3 regions of the Gordonia sp. HS-NH1 genome follow, and region 3 is predicted to be linked to each of the others. Evidence: predicted binding sites of a transcription regulator. Region 3 holds the regulator's gene; each other region holds the start of a gene.
What was found. Region 3 encodes HspR, which represses chaperone genes until heat shock. Its sites were predicted from a motif close to ANNTGAGTNNNNNNNACTCANNT; they were not measured.
Positions count from the first base shown of each region.

Region 1: a site for HspR is predicted at 1,980-2,002, ahead of lon (endopeptidase La). Genes of this name have one in related genera too.
Region 2: a site for HspR is predicted at 4,474-4,496, ahead of clpB (ATP-dependent chaperone ClpB). Genes of this name have one in related genera too.

Region 1 is NZ_LIYC01000072.1:742-7,721, forward strand. Features, by position in the region: gene lon (endopeptidase La) at 1-1,968, opposite strand, end outside; gene AMD30_RS23725 (TnsA-like heteromeric transposase endonuclease subunit) at 2,147-2,872, shown strand; gene AMD30_RS23730 (helix-turn-helix domain-containing protein) at 2,869-4,878, shown strand; gene AMD30_RS23735 (ATP-binding protein) at 4,875-5,948, shown strand; partial or broken gene AMD30_RS25845 (TniQ family protein) at 5,914-6,396, shown strand; gene AMD30_RS25615 (hypothetical protein) at 6,556-6,980, shown strand, end outside.
Region 2 is NZ_LIYC01000001.1:281,106-288,085, reverse strand. Features, by position in the region: gene AMD30_RS01220 (cytochrome P450) at 1-844, opposite strand, end outside; gene AMD30_RS01215 (glycoside hydrolase family 15 protein) at 996-2,891, shown strand; gene AMD30_RS01210 (glucose-6-phosphate dehydrogenase) at 2,966-4,408, opposite strand; gene clpB (ATP-dependent chaperone ClpB) at 4,566-6,980, shown strand, end outside.
Region 3 is NZ_LIYC01000051.1:16,180-23,159, reverse strand. Features, by position in the region: gene dnaK (molecular chaperone DnaK) at 1-836, shown strand, start outside; gene grpE (nucleotide exchange factor GrpE) at 833-1,465, shown strand; gene dnaJ (molecular chaperone DnaJ) at 1,575-2,774, shown strand; gene AMD30_RS22050 (heat shock protein transcriptional repressor HspR) at 2,778-3,176, shown strand; gene AMD30_RS22045 (SRPBCC family protein) at 3,281-3,748, shown strand; gene AMD30_RS22040 (hypothetical protein) at 3,762-4,847, shown strand; gene AMD30_RS22035 (hypothetical protein) at 4,945-6,024, shown strand; partial or broken gene AMD30_RS22030 (FAD-binding oxidoreductase) at 6,031-6,980, opposite strand, start outside.

The sequences.
Region 1 (6,980 bases), on a different contig from region 3:
GGTCTTGTCGAGCGCCTTCGGATCGACGCCGAGTTGCTCGGCGTGCGCCCGCACGTACGACAGGGCGATCTGTGCCGATTCCTTCATCACGTCGCCGAGCTGGCCGGTCAGCTTCAGACCCGGCTCACCCTCGGTGGCGTTGACCTCGATGAACAGGACGTCGCCACCCATTCCCGTGACCGCGAGACCCGTTGCCACACCGGGGACCGCCGTGCGCTCCGCCGATTCCGGCGTGAAGCGCGGACGGCCGAGGTAGTCGCGCAGCTCGGGCTCGTCGATGGTGACGGGCGCCGTCGCGGTCCCTTGTGCGAGGTTGGTCGCCGCTTTGCGGAGCGCCTTGGCCAGCAACCGTTCGAACTGTCGCACACCGGGTTCACGGGTGTAGTTGGCCGCGATCTCGCGCAACGCCGCATCCGTGACGGTCACCTCGTCGGGCGTCAGGGCCGCACGCTCGGCCTGCCGGGGCAGCAGGTAGTCGCGGGCGATGGCGACCTTGTCGTCCTCGGTGTAGCCGTCGAGCGTGACGAGTTCCATGCGGTCGAGCAGGGCCGACGGGATGTTCTCGATGACATTGGCGGTCGCCAGGAACAGGACGTCGGACAGGTCGAGATCGAGATCGAGGTAGTGATCCCGGAAGGTGTGGTTCTGCGCGGGGTCGAGGACCTCGAGCAGCGCGGCGGCCGGGTCGCCCCGGTAGTCCGACCCCACCTTGTCGATCTCGTCCAGCAGCACAACGGGATTCATCGATCCCGCCTCGCCGATGGCCCGCACGATCCGGCCGGGCAGCGCGCCGACGTAGGTGCGGCGGTGACCACGGATCTCCGACTCGTCGCGCACACCGCCCAGGGCGACACGCACGAACTTGCGGCCGAGCGCCCGGGCGACGCTCTCACCGAGCGACGTCTTGCCGACGCCGGGAGGACCGGCGAGCACCATGACAGCGCCCGACCCGCGTCCGCCGACGACCTGCAGGCCGCGTTCGGCGCGACGGGCACGCACCGCCAGGTACTCGACGATGCGGTCCTTCACGTCATCGAGGCCGTGGTGGTCGGCGTCGAGGATCTCGCGAGCGCCCTTGACGTCGGTGGAGTCCTCGGTGCGGGTGTTCCACGGCAGGTCGAGCACGGTGTCGAGCCAGGTGCGGATCCATCCGGTCTCCGGCGACTGGTCGCTGGCGCGTTCGAGCTTGCCCACCTCACGGAGCGCGGCTTCGCGCACCTTCTCCGGCAGGTCGGCCTCTTCGACGCGGCCGCGGTAGTCGTCGGCTCCTTCGGGCTCGTCCTCGCCGAGTTCCTTGCGGATCGCGGCGAGCTGCTGACGCAACAGGAATTCCTTCTGCTGCTTGTCCATGCCCGCCCGGACGTCCTCGGCGATCTTCTCGGTCACCTCGGACTCGGCCAGGTGATCGCCGGTCCATTCGATGAGCCGACGCAACCGCTCGGCGGTCACCGGCGTCTCGAGCAGCTCGCGCTTCTGTTCGTCGGTCAGCCACGCCGCATAGCCTGACGTGTCGGCGAGATCCGAAGGCTCGGACATCTTGTTGACGGCGTCGATGAGCTGCCACGCCTCGCGGCGCTGCAGCATCGCCAGCACGAGCTTCTTGTACTCGCCGGCGAGTTCACGGTCTTCGTCGGTGGCGTCTACGGCGTCGACCTCGGTCACCTCGACCCACAGCGCGGCACCGTGGCCGGGTGTTCCGGTCCCGATCTGTGCCCGCTGTTCACCCTTGACGACAGCCGCGAGGCCGCCGCCCGGGATGCGTCCGACCTGGACGATCGAGGCGATGACACCGTAGGTGGGATACCGGTCGTCCAGACGCGGCGCGACCAGCAGTTTTCCGGTCTCGCTCGCCCGTGCGGCGTCGACCGTGGCCTGGGCGGCATCGTCGAGCGGGATGGGCACGACCATGCCGGGCAGCAGGACGACGTCGGCGACGAAGAGAACCGGTAGTGAATATGTCTTCGACATGAAACCTCCAGAGTTAAGTCTGACCGACTCAACCCAGGTGGCAGGAATCTTGTTCCCGAGCGATTTATGCCAGGAGCGAACGGGGCCTGTAGCTTCTCACCGAACGTGTCATTTTCTCATCGGCTTGTCATAGGCGTGTCATCGTTCTCATCGGGCTGTCATGCGGCACGATAGCAAAATGCCTGATCAGATCGGTGCGACCGAGATTCGCTTCGTTACCGAAGCCGGTGACGAGACCATCAGTCAGGTCAGGGATCACTCGATCAGCTCGATGGCCCGAGCCCAGCCAGTGCGCCTGCCACCGTCCCACGCCGGCCAACGCCACTATCCAGGTCTTTTTTGGACCCGTACAACAGCCGACCACGTGGTTTACGAAAGCCTTCTCGAACGCGACCGCATCTTGCTTGCCGACTTCGATCCCGAAGTCGTTTGGATCACGGCGCAACCTTTCTGGATCACCGGCGACGACAGAGGTACCGGCCGACGCCACTGTCCCGATCTCCTACTGACGCGGGCTGATGGGTCATATTTGGTCGTGGACGTCAAGAATCCACGAATCGCGCAGAAAGACGAGGTCAAGGCCGTGTTCACGTGGACCAAGGTGGTGTCCAAGCGCCTCTCCGCCGATTATGAGGTTTGGACCGGCGAGGACTCGGCGTTGATCAACAACATCAGATTCGCTTCTCAGGCTCGCCGCGAGTCGCGCGCGGCCCTGTTCCAGACGGTGCTCGAACGATTTCCAGAGGAGCTCTCAATCGCGCACGCTGAAGCCACACTCGCAGCCGAGCGGATTGCACGGCCTCGACACATCGTCCTCGAGCTTCTGTGGACGGGCACCTTCACGGCCGATCTCACCCGGCCATTCGGCGACAACACCTTGATCCATCGAGCCGAGGCCGTATGAGCAACACTTATCGACTTGCTGTTGGCGATCGGGTGTGGATCGACGGATCCGTGGTCCGCATAGTCGAGATCAGCGACAGTCGGTCGATAGTCGAATCGGATCGCGGCACACGAGCGGTGAGCACTCCACACCTCGTGAGGTCTTCTCAGCCGCTCGACGCACCTCGCAGGCCCTGCGAGACGTCCGGACAACTGCTTTCGAATCTTACGAAGAAACAGCAAGAGACTTACAACGCACGGCTCGCCGTCGTCGAAGCAGTACTGGAGATGCATCACAACAGCGGCGACTCTATCGGTCGCAGCTCCGAAACGGTCGCTCTCGCACACAACATGTCTGACCGCACCGTCAAACGCTGGGTGAAGGCGTATCAAGAGTCAGGACCAGCCGGCCTCGTCGAAGCAAGGAAGCAGCGCTCGCCGATCGACCCACTCTGGCGGGAGGCGTGCCTCGACGTACTCAATCGGTACACACGCGAATCCACACCCAGCAGAAACATAGTAATCGACCAGGCCAACAATCTGCTGACCGAGCGGTGTGGCGCCGATCTGGCGCCCACCCCATCCAATGCGACCGCCTACCGCTGGCTGGACGAGCTCTCCAAGGGTCGCTATTCATTTGGCAGCGGAAAGGCACGGCGAATCGCCGCCGACCGGCCGGAGGCCCCGTATGGCCGTTTGCGCGCCACGCGCCCCGGAGAGTACTTCGTACTCGACACAACGCGCCTCGACGTGTTCGCGATGGAGCCGATCACGCTGCGTTGGGTGCCGGTCGAACTCACTGTGGCGCAAGACCTCTATACACGCTGCATTGTCGGTCTGCGCCTGACCCCGATTTCAACCAAGGCAATCGACGTGGCCAATGTGTTACACCAGTCGGTCACGCCCCAAGAACCGGTCGACGACGGAGCGTGGCCGTTTCACGGCGTGCCTAGTTCGATCGCAATCGAACGCGACGACCCGACCGCAGACGATGCCACTCCGAGCATCCCAGGCTGCCTACCCGAGTCAATCGTTGTTGACCATGGCAAGATCTACCTCTCGCACCATGTCAGATCCGCCTGTGCGCGACTCGGAATCTCGATTCAGCCTGCGATCGTAAAGAAGGCGTCAGACAAGCCAACTGTCGAACGCTTCTTCAAGACCATTCGGCTCGGCCTGCTTCAGCAACTGCCGGGCTACAAGGGACCCGACGTCTATCACCGCGGTGAAGACATTGAGAGTCAAGCGTTCTACTACGTCGCCGAGCTTGAGTCGATAATTCGCGAGTGGACAGCTCGGGTGTACCACCGGTCGAAACACGAAGGCTTGTGTCTCCCTGAGACGCCCGGCCTCGAGCTATCACCGCTCGAAATGTACGAGATCGGCCTGGCTCGCGCCGGTGGACTCACCATCCCGTCCTCACCGGACCTTGCGTACGAGTTTCTCAATGTGGAGTGGCGCACGATCCAGCACTATGGCATAGAAGTGGATGGGCGCCGATACGATGGCGCGGCGCTCAACCCTTACCGGAATAGCAAGTCCAACTTCGGTGGTCCGAAGGCTAGAAAATGGCCAATCCACATAGACAGCGGCGATGTTCGACGCGTGTACTTCCGCGACCCCTCATCTGGCAAATGGTCGCCTCTGGTCTGGGAGCACGCAGGTGGACTCGACCAGCCCTTCTCCTCGGACGCCGCCGACTACACCAAGCTTCTGGCCGTCCGCGAAAACCGGCATGTCGACCCACAGGACGCCGTCCGCAACCTCCTCGATGAGTGGTCCAAAGGCAACACCAAATCCAAGCGCGACCGCGCCCTCGCACGACGCCTGGCCAGCACCCGTTCCACGGCAAGCGATACTGGCGATGGCCAACCTGACGACGAGATTGCATCACTGCCAGGAGTTATCGACCTTCTCGCGAGGAGAGCAGAACGTCGCCCTCCAGGTTGGGATTTGGACGATGACCTCGATGTGTTTGAGAAGTACCAAGGTGCAGACGATTCGAGCTATGAGGTATTCGACGAATGAGTAACCCATGGGCACTATGGCTTCGAAACAATCAACCGCATCGCTACAACCTGGCGTCAAAAGTGGGCTGGCACGACTTCGTGCATTCGCCGCCGCGCGCGAGCCTGGAACTCCTCACGAAGGGACAGATCGCAGCGCTCAGCGACGACGAGCGCGAAGACTACAACGAAGCTCGCTTTGTATGGAATGCCAACCTCCCGACTGTCAAGACAGCTCAACTCACGCACGCCTTCGCTGTCATCGATCAAGTCATGGCGTCCAACCGTCGCGATGGCGACCGCCTCCGCGGATCGGTCGTGATCGACGCCCCGCCAGGTCTCGGTAAGACCACCATCGCCATCCGCTACGCAAGGCAGTTCCATCGAACTGCAATTCGCCGCCTCAGCAGCGAGACCGCCGCAGGCGATCAGCGTATTCCGGTCGCCTTCATCCCGCTCGATGCTGGAATCACCCTCAAGGGCCTGAACAGAAAGATCCTCGCCTTCTATGGCCATCTGGGGGTAGCTGGTGCGAATACTTCTGGTTTGGGTGCGCTCGCGGTCGACTGCGTACGGAGCTGCGAGACTCAGATAATTGTCATCGATGACCTTCACTTCATCGACTTTCGAGACCGTCACGGTCGCGAAGTAAGCAATCATCTGAAGGGCTTGGCCAACGAAATGGCGGTCACGTTCATTTACGTCGGTGTACGCCTCACAGAGAAGAAGTTCTTCGACGAGGGCCTGGGAGGCGATGACGGTGCCGTGTACGCACAGACTGCCCGCCGTGCCACACGTGCACGCGTCGCGCCGTTCAACACCGACTCCGATGCCAGCAACGTCGCCTGGATCTCGCTTCTCAACGCCCTCGAATTGCACCTAATGCTCGCCGCGCAAACGCCTGGGACACTATCCGATTTCGGCAAGGAACTCTTCCGCCGAACGCAAGGGCACATCGGTTCACTGACGAACCTGCTCGATCGGGCCGCCTATCTGGCTATTAAGACGGGCACCGAGCAAATTACTGCGAGCATCCTGGAGGAGGTCGTCGTTGACAATGCCGCTCAGCGGCTCACCACTCCCAAGAGGTGAGAGAACCGACGCGGAGCAACTACCCTCCGCAATTGCGATACCAGACGGGTACAACCCGCGGCGGCTTCCCATACTCGTCGCCCCCAGGGACGATGAGACCGCACCGAGTTGGCTGCGCCGTTTCGGCCACCGCTACGGACTCACCGCACGCGCGCTACTCCGAGAACTCGGGATTCCAACGAGTGCCTGGTCCCCCACACGAGTCTCTGCGCATATCGCTGAGCACAGTGATTTGATTGTGGATACGGTGGGGCTACCGGACGAACGAGCCCGATACCTCCGGGCAGGACTCATATCCGAGGCTGTTTCCGCATTTCGCACGCACTGGGAACGGTACGGTAAGTCTTCGGAATCGATGCCCCTCGACCCTTCCTACTGTCCCGAATGCCTTGCTCAGCAAGGATACTGGAACTCGACATGGTCACTGCCGCTACACCGCGTCTGTGTCGAACATGCGATCTTGATGCCTACCAACTGCCCTCGGTGCGCCGAGACGCCGTGGGCGGGCACGAGTTGGCCCAATAGCACCGACCCCAACTGGGCCTGTCCGCAGCGCGACAATCGCCCCCGAACACCAAGAACTCGACACGCATACTGCGGCCACGACTTGCGCGACGTCGAGTTCCGTAGGGTTGCCCCCGAGATCGTTGAAGCTCAGGTTTGGATTCTCGAACTCGCACGCGGTGCATCAGAGCCTTCGACGAACAGCTTTGGCGGTCAGCGGTTCAGTACACGCGAATACTTCGACGCGGCTCTGACGCTGGGCAAGCCCATTATGAGCTGTCAAGCAGCAAGCGACCCTGACGCCGCGTGCCTCGAGCAACTCCTCAAGGTAAAGTCCATCCTCTGCGAGGAGGACGTTCATGCGGCTCATTCGCTCGCCGTAGAGCAGAGCGTCCTTACTCCAGGAACCTGGCTTCTCAGGGACGGCCGAGATTTGCCCCGTAGTCGGACGAATGCGGTTATCGGCCACCTCGCCATCACCCCGCTCGCCGAAAAGCTATCGCCGACGGCACAACTGACGTTTCGAGT
Region 2 (6,980 bases), on a different contig from region 3:
CGGGTTCGCGCCGGAGACGTTCGAGTTCACCGGGATTCTCGATCAGCGCCCGTAGCCCACCGGAGATCGCGTCCTTGGTGGTGTCGTGCCCGGCGCTCGCCACGATCACGTAGTACGACGCGGTGTCCACATCGGAGAGTGGCTCGCCGTCGACGAGGCCGCTGGCGATGGCCGACGCGAGGTCCTCGGTCGGGTGAGCGCGCCGGGAGGCGGTCAGCTTGCCGAAGTAGGCGAAGAAGTCCAGGAGTGTCGCCATCCGCTCCTCGATGGTTGCCCCTCGCCGGTACTCGGCGTCGTCGGCACCGAACATCTCCTGTGTGAGCTGATGCATCCGCGGAAAGTCCGCTTCGGGGAGACCCAGCAGCGAGAGGATGACGTACAGCGGGAAACCGACCGCGATCTCCTCGACGAAGTCGCACTCCGGGCCGATGTCGCGCATCCGGTCGACGTAGCGCTTGGCGAGTTCGTCGACGCGCGACTGCAGATCCCGCAGGGCCTTCGGCCGGAACCAGTCGGCGCCGATCGCGCGGACCTTGCGGTGATGCGGGTCGTCCATGTGGATCAAGGTGCGCAGTCCCGCACCGGATTCCAGCTGCGCTCGGGCGGCGTCGTCGGCGGCCGCGGTGGTCAGCACCGGTCGCGGTTCACTGAGCCACAGGTTGTTGTCGCGCTCGATGTCCATGATGTCGGCGTGCCTGGTGATGGCGTAGAACGGCCGGTACGGACCGTGGTCGACGCGCGGCACGGGATCGTGCGCACGCAGGTACGCCATCGCGGCATGCAGTCGCGGCTCGTCGGTGTAGGCCTTGGCGTCGGCGAAGACGCCGGCGGCGTCGTCGGTCATGCTCGTGCCCGCGCTGCTTGTCGCCACCGATGCGTCCTTCCGTCGAGAGGTACTCCTCGCACCGAGTGTCCGATATCGGCGTGTTCGGGGTCGGCGGATTGGCGAACATGATCGCTTCACGCCGGCCCATCCGGGACGAGTCACGCGCCGAATGGCGGCCATGAGCACCGCGACCGAATCCGGCGAGGACGCCACTCCGACTTCCCGCTGCGACGGCGCGACGACTGCCGACTCCACCGGCGACTATCTGCCGATCGCCGACCACGGTGTCATCGGTGACCTCCGCACCGCGGCCGTCGTGGGAGTCGACGGGCGGATCGACTGGTTCTGCTGTCCGCGGTTCGACTCGCCGAGCGTGTTCGGCTCGTTGCTCGATGCGCACCGAGGCGGCGCCTGGACGGTGGAACCGGTGGACGGTGACGTCACCACCCGGCAGTTCTACCTTCCCGACTCCAACGTGCTCGTCACCCGCTTCCTGAGCGAGGACGGAGTCGCCGAGGTGCAGGACCTGATGCCGATCGCCAGACCACACGATCCCGACCACCGAACGCGGATCATCCGTCGGATCTCCTGTGTGCGGGGTTCCGTCCGGTTCCGCGTGACGGTCGCGCCGCGGTTCGACTACGGCCGTGCGGCACATTCCCTCGTCGTCGAGGACGAATCCCGGGTTCGCTTCGAGACCGACGACCTGGTGCTGCATCTCGTCTCGACCGTCAGCGTCGACACGGTCGACGACCGGGATGCGCTGGCCGACTTCATCGTCGAGACCGGCGAATGCGTCACGTTCGTCCTCGCTCCCGACCCCATCGGGCCGGAAGTACTCGACCACGACAGTTCTCCCGCGGTCGTCGCCGCGACCGTCGCGTTCTGGCAGGACTGGGTCTCTCGGTCCTCCTACACCGGCCGATGGCGGGAGATGGTGCATCGGTCGGCGCTCACACTCAAACTGCTGACGCATGAACCATCCGGGGCGGTGGTGTCCGCGGTCACCGCCGCACTTCCCGAGGAGATCGGCGGCGAACGGAATTGGGACTACCGCTATGTGTGGATCCGCGACGCGGCGTTCACGCTCTACGCGTTGTTGCGGATGGGGTTCACCGACGAGGCGAGTGCGTTCATGGACTGGCTGACCTGCCGATTCGACGACGGCGCTGACGTGTCGGGAGATCTGGGGCCGCTGCGATTGATGTACACGCTCGACGGCGATCCACCACCGGCCGAGACCGAGCTCGATCATTGGGAGGGTTACCGGCAGACCTCGCCGGTGCTGATCGGGAACGCCGCCGCTGATCAACTCCAGCTCGACATCTACGGCGAACTCATCGACTCGGTGTACCTGTACAACAAGTACGGACCGGGCATCTCCTATGGATCGTGGACACATCTGTGCACGGTGGCCGGCTGGCTCGTCGACAACTGGGATCGCCCGGACCAAAGCATCTGGGAGGTGCGCAGCAAGCCGCAGGACTACGTCTACTCGCGCGTGATGTCGTGGGTGGCGCTGGAGCGGATGATCCGGATGAGCCGTCAGCGCGGACTGCCCGGTGACGTCGCCGGTTGGATGAAGGCCCGCGACGACATCTTCGTACAGATCATGGAGCGGGGTTGGAACGACGAGGTGGGAGCGTTCGTCCAGACCCTCGATTCCGACCGCCTGGACGCGGCACTGTTGCTGATCCCCGCCGTGAAGTTGTTGTCGCCCACCGACGATCGGTTCCTCAGCACTCTCCAGCGGATCGAGGAAGAACTGGTGAGCGACTCCCTGGTGTTCCGGTACGACACCGACGGCGGGCACGACGGCATCGACGGAGCCGAGGGTACCTTCTCGCTGTGCTCGTTCTGGTACGTCGAGGCGCTCACCCGGACCGGCCGTCTGGGCGACGCGCGTCTCGCGCTCGAGAAGATGTTCACCCACGCCAACCACCTCGGCCTGTACGCCGAGCAGGTGGGTCTGACCGGTGAACAACTGGGCAACATGCCGCAGGCGTTCACCCACCTAGCGCTGATCAGCGCGGCCATCAACCTCGATCGGCAGCTTGGTGATTGATTCAGGTGCCGCGGATCCGGTTGCGGTTTATCCCGGCAACCGGGAAAAACCGCAACCGGATCTGACTCTCGTCCTCAGATCCAGCCGGACCCGCCGCACAGGTCGCCGGCGGCCGCGGGGCCGGTCGACCCTGCCGCATATGGTTGCGGTGCAGGCGGATTCGTCAGTACCGGTGCCGCGACCTCCCAGACATGTGCGAGGCCGTCGGGCCGGGTGAACAGCGACCGGTCACCGCGCAGCACATCGACGATCAGTCGTGCATAAGGCGACAATCCGTCGGCCACCTCGTCGAGCTTCTCGGTCATGTGCGCGACGGACAGGTCGGTCCCCGAACCCGGTTCCTTGATCGTGACGGCGAGATCGATGGCACCGTCGCCGGCCAGGTCGAAGGTCAGCACGGTGCCGTCGGTCGGAGTGTCGGTCAGCGGACCGTCGGCGGGGGCGCGGAAGACCAGGCTGAGGCGTTGCGCGCTGTGGTCGAGCATCTTGCCGGTACGGAGCAGGAACGGGACACCGTGCCAGCGGTCGGTGTCGACCCACAGGCGCACCGCCGCGAACGTCTCGGTGGTGGAGTCGTCGGGGATGCCCTCGGTGTCGCGGTAGCCCTCGTATTGACCGAAGACCACCTCGGCGGGGTCGAGTGGCCGGAAGGCGGCGATGACCGACTCCCGGGCGCCGAGCAGGTCCTCGGCGCCGAGCGAGACCGGAGGTTCCATCGCGACTTCGGCCGCCACCTGGAACAGGTGCGTGACGATCATGTCCAGGAATGCCCCGGTGGCGTCGTAGAACGCGGCGCGGTCGGCGATGTCGAGGGTTTCCGGGACGTCGATCTGGACCTCCTCCACGTGCTCGCGGTTCCACACCCCGGCGAACAGGCCGTTGGCGAAACGCAGCACGTGCAGGTTCTGGGTGCTCTCCTTCCCCAGGAAATGGTCGATCCGGTAGATCTGGTCTTCGTCGAGGGATTCGTGGACCGCCTCGTCGAGGGTCCGGAATCCGCCGGGTGACGTACCGAACGGCTTCTCGTAGACGACGCGCGAGTTCTTCGCGAGACCGTGCGCGGCGATCGCTTTCGTGTAGTCGACGAAGGTGGTCGGCGGGAGGGCGAGATAGTGAACCAGCTGGGCCGTGCCGCCGATGGCGTCTCGGCTGGCGTCGATCACCTCCAGCAGGCGGCCGGGGTCGTCGGCGGTGAACCCGCCGCCGGCAAATCGAATGGTCTCGGCGAACGAGGCCCATTCGTCCGAGGACACCGACCCGTCCGAACCGAATTCCTCGACCGCGTTCTTCACGTGCTGCCGGAACTCGTCGTCAGTGCGGTCGCCCCGGCCGTTGCCGATGAGCTGCCACCCGTCCGGGAGCAGGCCTCGACGGTGGAGTTCGAACAGCGAGGGCAGGACCATCCGCTTGGCGAGGTCGCCGGTCGACCCGAAGAGAACGAAGATCACTGCCGCGTCCGTGGCGGCAGGGGCGTCGGACTGTGTCGCGTTCTCCCGGGCGGAGCTGTCTGCGGTCATGCATTCAATACTGCCGGTCGACGACGCGGCGGCACGGATAGTGTTCTAGATCACAAATCTAGTAGACCTGAGCGGAATGCACTCAACTCTAGTGGCGTTACAGACCTCGTAGGGCTCATACTTGAGCCTGTTGGACTAAAGAGAAAGGTGCACGCGAGTGGACAGCTTCACCCCCACCACCAAGACGCAGCAAGCGTTGAGCTCTGCTGTGCAGGCGGCGGCCAGTGCTGGCAACCCCGACGTGCGACCGGCCCACATCCTCGTGGCACTGCTCGATCAGTCCGACGGCATCGCGTCGCCGCTGCTCAAGGCAGTGGGCGTGGACCCGTCGAGCGTTCGTGCGCAGGCCCAGGCTCTGGTCGATCGCATGCCGACGGTATCCGGCGCCAGCTCGACGCCTCAACTATCCCGCGAATCGATCGCGGCCGTCACCGCTGCCCAGCAACTGGCCGGCGAGCTCGACGACGAGTACGTCTCGACCGAGCACGTCGTCGTCGGTCTGGCGACCGGTGACTCCGATGTCGCCAAACTGCTGCACAACCTCGGTGCGACTCCGCAGGCTCTGCGCGAGGCGTTCGTCGCCGTGCGAGGCAGTGCGCGGGTCACCTCTGAGGACCCCGAATCGACCTACCAGGCTCTCGAGAAGTACTCGACCGACCTGACCGCGGCGGCCCGCGAGGGCAAGCTCGACCCGGTCATCGGCCGCGACACCGAGATCCGGCGCGTCGTGCAGGTCCTCAGCCGTCGGACCAAGAACAACCCGGTCCTGATCGGTGAACCCGGTGTCGGCAAGACCGCCATCGTCGAAGGACTCGCCCAGCGTATCGTCGCCGGCGACGTGCCGGAGTCGTTGCGCGGCAAGACCGTCATCTCCCTCGACATGGGTTCGATGGTCGCCGGTGCCAAGTACCGCGGTGAGTTCGAGGAACGCCTCAAGGCCGTGCTCGACGAGATCAAGGGATCGGCCGGCCAGGTCATCACCTTCATCGACGAGCTGCACACGATCGTCGGCGCCGGTGCGACAGGCGATTCCGCGATGGACGCGGGCAACATGATCAAGCCGATGCTCGCCCGTGGTGAGCTGCGGCTGGTCGGTGCCACGACCCTCGAGGAGTACCGCAAGTACATCGAGAAGGATGCCGCACTCGAGCGTCGGTTCCAGCAGGTGTACGTCGGCGAGCCGTCGGTCGAAGATGCCATCGGCATCCTCCGCGGCCTCAAGGACCGGTACGAGGTGCACCATGGTGTGCGCATCACCGACTCCGCATTGGTCGCCGCTGCAACGCTTTCCGATCGCTACATCACGTCGCGGTTCCTGCCCGACAAGGCCATCGACCTCGTCGACGAGGCCGCGTCGCGGTTGCGGATGGAGATCGACTCGCGCCCCGTCGAGATCGACGAGGTCGAGCGGATCGTCCGTCGGCTCGAGGTCGAGGAGGTCGCCTTGCAGAAGGAGACCGACGCGGCGTCGAAGGACCGGCTCGAGAAGCTGCGCGCCGAACTGGCCGACCAGAAGGAGAAGCTCAATGAGCTCTCCGCCCGGTGGCAGTCGGAGAAGACCGCGATCGACGCGGTTCGCGACCTCAAGGAGGAGCTGGAACGGCTTCGCGGCGAGGCCGATCGGGCCGAGCGTGACGGTGATCTCGGGCGCGCAGCCGAACTGCGGTACGGCAAGATCCCCGGCCTGGAGAAGGAACTCGAGGCCGCGATCGAGAAGACCGGCACCGATCCCTCGCAGGACGTGATGCTGCAGGAGGAGGTCGGCCCCGACGACGTGGCGCAGGTCGTGTCGGCGTGGACCGGAATCCCGGCCGGACGCATGCTCGAGGGCGAGACCGCCAAGCTGCTGCGTATGGAAGAGGAACTGGGACACCGGGTCATCGGCCAGAAGGACGCGGTGCAGGCGGTGTCCGACGCGGTGCGTCGTGCACGCGCAGGCGTCGCCGACCCGAACCGGCCGCTCGGCTCGTTCATGTTCCTCGGCCCCACCGGCGTCGGCAAGACCGAGCTCGCCAAGGCGCTCGCCGAGTTCCTGTTCGACGACGAGCGGGCCATGGTCCGTATCGACATGAGCGAGTACGGCGAGAAGCACAGCGTGGCAAGGCTCGTCGGCGCTCCGCCCGGTTATGTCGGGTACGAGGCCGGTGGTCAGCTGACCGAGGCGGTGCGACGTCGTCCGTACACGGTGGTCCTGTTCGACGAGATCGAGAAGGCCCATCCGGACGTCTTCGACGTGCTGCTGCAGGTGCTGGACGAAGGCCGCCTGACCGACGGACAGGGCCGGACGGTGGACTTCCGCAACACCATCCTGATCCTGACCTCCAACCTCGGTGCGGGTGGCGACAAGGACCACGTCATGATGGCCGTGCGCTCGGCGTTCAAGCCCGAGTTCATCAACCGTCTCGACGACGTCGTGATCTTCGACGCCCTGAGCCCGGAGGAACTGGTGTCGATCGTCGACATCCAGCTCGGCCAGCTCAAGAAGCGGCTCGCGCAGCGCCGCCTCGACCTCGAGGTGTCGACCAAGGCCAAGGAATGGCTGGGCGCACGGGGATTCGACCCGCTGTACGGT
Region 3 (6,980 bases):
ACAAGGGCGTCAACCCGGACGAGGTCGTCGCCGTCGGCGCCGCACTGCAGGCCGGTGTGCTCCGCGGTGAGGTCAAGGACGTGCTGTTGCTCGACGTCACCCCGCTCTCCCTCGGCATCGAGACCAAGGGCGGCGTGATGCACAAGCTGATCGAGCGCAACACCACGATCCCGACCAAGCGGTCGGAGACCTACACCACGGCCGAGGACAACCAGCCGTCGGTGCAGATCCAGGTCTATCAGGGTGAGCGCGAGATCGCCTCGCACAACAAGCTGCTGGGCAGCTTCGAGCTCGGCGGCATCGCCCCGGCACTGCAGGGTGTCCCGCAGATCGAGGTGACCTTCGACATCGACGCCAACGGCATCGTGCACGTCACCGCGAAGGACAAGGGCACCGGCAAGGAGAACTCCATCCGCATCCAGGACGGTTCCGGCCTGAGCAAGGACGAGATCGACCGCATGATCAAGGACGCGGAGGCCCACGCCGACGAGGACCGCAAGCGCCGCGAGGAGGCCGAGACCCGCAACCAGGCGGAGTCGCTCGTCCACCAGACCGAGAAGTTCCTCAAGGAGAACGAGGACAAGGTCCCGGCGGAGGTCAAGGAGAAGGTCGAGGCAGCCGTCTCCAACGCGCAGGAAGCGTTGAAGGGCACCGACACCGCCGCGATCAAGACCGCGATCGAGAAGCTGTCGGAGGAGTCGCAGGCCCTCGGCCAGGCGATCTACGCCAACGCCGCGGCAGAGTCCCCCAACGGTGAGGCTGCCGGCGCCGACAGCGATCCCGACGTCGTCGACGCCGAGGTCGTCGACGACGCTGACACCAAGGAGAACAAGTGACCGCAGGATCCCATTCGACGAATGGGTCCGGCGAGGAGCCGGTGACGGTGACCGACCGTCGTCGCATCGACCCGGAAACGGGTGAGGTGCGCGACGAGCCGGCCGCCGGACCCGGCCCGGCCGACGCCGGACCGGTCGTCGACGAGTCACAGGTCGGCGAGGAGCAGGCCGACGCCGCACCCGACGAACCGGATGCACGCGTCGCCGAACTGACGGCCGACCTCCAGCGTGAACGCGCCCAGTTCGCCAACTTCCGACGGCGTGCCGCCGAGGAGAAGCAGGGCTCGGTCGCCTACGGCAAGCAGATCCTGATCGACAAGCTGCTGCCGGTCATCGACGACCTCGACCGTGCCCGCGAGCACGGCGATCTCGACAGCGGGCCGCTGCGTTCGGTCGCCGACAAGCTGGCCGGTGTGCTGGCCGCCGAAGGTCTCGTGGCCTTCGGTGCGTCGGGTGACGAGTTCGATCCCGAACTCCACGAAGCCGTGCAACACGACGGCACCGGAGCACATCCGGTGATCGGATCGGTGTACCGATGCGGCTACCGCCTGGGCGAGAAGGTGATCCGCACCGCGATGGTGACGGTCACCGATCCCGCTCCCGCGGGTGACCAGACCGGTGCACAATAGAGCGAACACCGATCCCTGAGGTGCGAGGAGCGCAGACCGCGAACCTCGCACCTCAGGTTCTTCGCAAGACATTCATCCAGACAACAGAACTCAGAGGAGGTGACGTCTGGTGGCACCACAACGTGAGTGGTTAGAACACGACTTCTACAAGGACCTGGGCGTTGCTTCTGACGCTTCGGCTGAAGAGATCAAGAAGGCCTATCGCAAGCTCGCGCGCGAGCTGCATCCGGATGCCAATCCGGGTGACACCGCGGCCGAGGAGCGCTTCAAGCGGGTGTCCGAAGCCCACAGCGTGCTCGGCGACTCCGAGAAGCGCAAGGAATACGACGAGACACGCGCCATGTTCGCCGGCGGACGATTCCGCGGCGGCGGCAACGGCTTCCCGGGCGGATTCCCCGGCGGCGGAACGACCTACACCACCGGCGGTAACGACTTCGACCTCGGCGATCTGTTCGGCGGGGCGCAGACCGGCGGCGGCGGGGGCGGTTTCGGCGACATCTTCGACGGACTGTTCAACCGCGGCGGCGGAACGCAACGTACTTCGACGGCGAGCCGTCCGCGTCGCGGCAAAGACCTCGAGACCGAGACGACGCTCTCGTTCTCCGATGCCGCGCTCGGCACGACCGTCCCCCTGCGGGTGACCAGCCCGTCCCCCTGCACCACCTGCCACGGTTCGGGCGCCAAGCCCGGAACGAGTCCGCGTGTGTGCGCGAACTGCAACGGTTCGGGCTTCGTGAGCCGCAACCAGGGCGCGTTCGGTTTCAGTGAGCCCTGCCAGGACTGCCAGGGCACCGGTTCGCGGATCGACGATCCGTGCACCGACTGCGACGGAAGCGGAGTGAAGGTCCGCGCACGCACCATCAACGTGCGGATTCCCGCCGGCGTCGAGGACGGACAACGCATCCGGCTCGCCGGACAGGGCGAGGCCGGGCGGCGTGGGGCCCCATCGGGTGACCTGTACGTCGTCGTGCACGTGACCCCGCACAAGCAGTTCACCCGCAGCGGCAATGACCTTCGGGTGCAGTTGCCGGTGCGGATCTCCGAACTCGTTCTCGGAGCGACTGTCTCGGTCCCGACGCTCGAGGGCTCGGTAGGGGTGAAGATCCCGCCGAACACCACCGACGGCCGCACCCTGCGGGTGCGTGGTCGCGGTGTGCCCAAACGGTCCGGCGGTGCGGGCGACCTGCTCGTCACCGTGAAGGTCGCGGTGCCGAACAAACTCGACGAGGCAGCGGTCGAGGCGATGCGCGCCTACGATCAGGCCGAGCGGGCAAGCGGTTTCGACCCGCGGGCGGACTGGGGGCGATGAGTGATGGCCGGTCAGAAGAACTTCGACGCCGACGGCGCGACCTTTCTGATCTCGGTCGCCGCCGAACTCGCCGGCATGCACGCGCAGACCCTGCGGACCTATGACCGTCTGGGGCTGGTCACCCCGCAGCGGACGAGTGGTGGCGGTCGCCGCTACTCGTCCCGAGACGTCGAACTCCTGCGGGAGATCCAGCGTCTCTCGCAGGAGGAGGGCGTCAACCTCGCGGGCATCAAGCGCATCATCGACCTGAGCAATCAGGTGGAGGCTCTCCAGCACCGGGTTCGCGAGCTCACCGACGAGGTGCAGGCGTCGCGGACCCGCCGCGGTGGCGAACTCGTCCCGGTGCCGCGCACCAACGCCCTGGTCGTATGGCAGCCGCGACGTAAGCGCACCACCGACTGACTCATCACACCCCTCGCCGGGCCCGACATCCGATCGGGCCCGGCGTCGTGGCGCCCGGGCGCAGTTTTCGACGCGAGCCGGTCGACGTGCGTAACGTTGACCGCATGGCTTCCGAACCCGTCACCACCGTCGACTCCGGTCCCCACAAGGTCTCGCGTCGGGTGGTGGTGAACGCCCCGGCCGCCGATGTGTTCGCGCTCGTGTCGAACCCCCATCGCCATCCCGAACTCGACGGCTCCGGCACGGTGCGCGACACCCCCGTCAGCGGGCCCGAGACATTGACCCGCGGCGCGCGTTTCAGCGTCGGGATGAAGCAGTTCGGCGTGCCGTACAAGATCACCTCGACCGTCACCGACTTCGAACCCGACCGGGTCGTCGAGTGGCAGCATCCGATGGGCCACCGCTGGCGGTGGGAGCTCGAATCGACCTCGCCGACCACCACCGCCGTCACCGAGACGTTCGACTACTCGACACTCCGGGTGCCGAAGGTCATGGAACTCATCGGCTACGACAAGAAGAACGGCAAGGGGATCGAGGGCACGCTCCGGGCGCTGGCGGCCCGGTTCGCCTGAACCCCGGCCGCAGATGGACTCCTCCGCCGACTCGCCGGCTCAGCCCGTCGTCGTCCTCGGCATCGTCGGAGCGCCCGGCCAGGCCATCGGTCTCGCGCGCAAACTCGTCGATGACGGTCTGACCGAACACGTCCAGACGACGTTCCCGGGCGCCCGATGGCAGATCGAACTCGTCGAGGCCGGACTCGTGCAGCCGCCGGCCGGCGACGCCGAGATCGTCGATGCCACGAGAGACCTTCTGCTCGAACGTGAATGGGACCTGGTGGTCCACCTGACCGACCTTCCGCTGCACGTCGGCAAGCGCCCGGTCGTGGCGCATGCCAACGCCGTGCACGGCGTCGCGGTCCTCTCGGTGCCCGCGCTCGGCGCGACCGGCGTGCGACAGCGGACCCGCGCGATCATCACCGGACTCGTCGGGCAACTCCTCGGCGCCGACGCCGACGACCTTCGCGAACACCAGAAGTCGCCGGCGCGATCGGCGTTGCGCCACCGTGTCCGTCAGCTCGGGACCGACGTCGACGACGAGGGCACCGCCTTCACCGCGCGCGTCCTGACGGGCAACCTGCGCCTGCTCACCGGCATGGTGCGGGCCAACCGCCCGTGGCGTCTCGCACTCGGCCTCACCCGCGCGCTCACCGGAGCGATCGCGGCCGGGGTCTTCGCGTTGGTGACCGCCGACATCTGGCTGCTCGCAGACACTTTCGGCGGGATTCGACTCACCGGTGTCGCGCTCGGATCCATCATCGCCATCACCGCGACGCTGATCATCGGTGCCGACCTCTGGGAACGCGGCTGCTCTCGACAGACGCGAGAACAGGTGGCGCTGTTCAACATCGTCACCGTGATCACGGTGGCCCTCGGTGTCGCAGCCCTCTACGCGGCACTGTTCGTGCTGTCCGCGCTCGGCGCGATGTGCCTCGTGGTGCCGGAGGTGTTCAGTTCGACCCTCGGACACCCGGCCGGCTTCACCGACTATCTGGAGGTCGCCTGGCTGACCTGCTCACTCGCGACCGTCGGAGGAGCCCTGGGGGCGGGCCTGGAAACCGACGAGGCGGTCCGCGTCGCCGCCTACACCCAGCATGCCGCCGAGCCGATCTGAGCAGTACACCGGACACGGTCGGGTGCCCCCCTCTACACGCCAGCCGCTAGGCTAGCGGGTCAGGACGCCGCAGCAGGCCGGCGACGGGAGGTGAACCATGTCCGAGGTACCGGGAACCGGTCCGTTGCCAGGGTTCGTGGTTCTGGGCATCTCCGTCGTCGACGACCAGATCAGCTCGGTGGTTCGTGACGCCGACGGACACATCCTGGCGAGCAACCTCGTGGACCTCCCCGACGCGTCGGCCGCCGGTGCCGAGGCCGCCATCGTCGAACTCGTCGACTCCGTCCCGGTGGAGGTCGATCGGATCGGCATCTCGGCGTCGCGTGCGGACGTCCGCGATCATCTGGCCCGGGTCTTCGCGCCGGGCGCGGCCACGGGGCCGTCCTGGAGCGACAAGGTCGTCGTCACCGGATACGCCGCGGCACTGGCCGAGATCGCCTGCACCTACTCGACCCGCGGCGGTGTGGTCGCCGTCGTCGACCTCGATCGCAACGCGGCACCCGCGGCCGGCACGACGCTGGCGACCGTCGACACCGCGTCGGGCGCGGTCCTCGGCACCGCCGACTTCGCGCCGGGTGAGATCGCCTCGGTCACCGACCCCGACGCCGCGTCGCGGCTCGCGACGACGGTCAGCGGGCTGCCGCGTGGTCGAGACGTCACCTCGGTGATCGTGGTCGGCCCGGGTGCGCAGCTCCCCGGGATCGCGCCGGCGTTCGAGTACGCGGCGCAGCGCCCGGTCACGGTCGCGGACAACCCGTCTCTCGCCTCTGCCCTCGGCGCGGCCGACGCCGCGGTGGTCGCGCCGGCCACGGCCGTCGCCACCCGGACGTCGACCGGTCGCCGCTGGTGGTTCGTCGGCGCCGCGATCGGTGCCGCCGTGTTCCTGGGTGCCGTCGGGATCACCCTGCTCCTGACCGCCGAGTCGAGCATCGCCGAACCCGCCGCCCCCGTCACGGTGACCGAGACGCCGGCGGCGGTCACCTCGACCGAACAGGCGACGGTCACCGAGACCGAGACGGCGACCGACGTCCGCACGACGACCGTGACGAGCACTCCCCGCCCGGTCACGCGGACGGAGACGGTGACCGAGTCGGCTGCCGAGACGGAGACCGTGACCGAGACCGAGACCGTCTACTCGGCTCCGGCCGGTGGCGAACCGAGTCTCGAAGTCCCCTGAGCGGCCCTAGAACACGGGGTCGTGCTGGATGCGGCTGGCCCGCACACCGGCGATGATGAGGGTGCGTCGGGTGTTCTCGATCATCTGGGGTGACCCCGCGATCAGGACCTGGCGGTCCTCCCAGTTGCCGGACCGGGCCACCGCGTCGGCGAGTGTGCCGATCTCGTGGTCGACACCGAGTTCGGCGGGCGTCGCCACCGCGTTGATCCACCACGGATCGGTCTGCTCTTCGGACACGGCGGTGACGCGCAGCCACGGATTGGTCGACGCGATGCGGCGCAGCACCGTCAGGTCGTACAGCTCGCCCGGGTAGCGCATCCCGTAGAAGATGTGCGTCTCCGGCGAGTCGGCGCGTGCGGACATCTCGATCAGCAGTGCGCGCAGGGGAGCGAGTCCGGTGCCGCCCGCGACCATCAGGACCTTGCTGTCGCGGTCGACGTGCAGCGTGCCGTGCCCTTGGGCGAGGGTCCACACGTCGCCGACGCTGGTCTCGCTCACGATCGCGGTGCTCACCGTTCCCCGGGGGACCGCGCGGACGTGGAACTCCAGTTCGCCCGCAGGGTTGGGCGGGATGGCGGGGGAGAAGTTGCGCCACTGCTTCGGCCACTGCGGGGTGTGCACCTCGAGGTACTGGCCCGTGTTGAACGTCAGCGGCGAATGGGCGAGGAGCCGGACGACCGCCAGGTCGCGGGTGATCCGGTACTTCTCGACGACTTCGGCGGTCCAGCGCGCGGGATGGGTCGCGCTCTCGGCGGCGCCCCGCATCACCCCGGTCACCAGCATCATGGCCTGCGAGATGGTCTGTTCGGTCTCGGCGTCCCAGTAACCGGCCATGAGGCTGCCGAACTCGCCCATCAGGGCCGCGTACATCACGTGGTAGTGCTCGGGCTCGACCCCGAATTTGCGATGGTCGCGTCCGAGCTGCGCGAGGAACTCCACGAGTTCGGCATGACCGG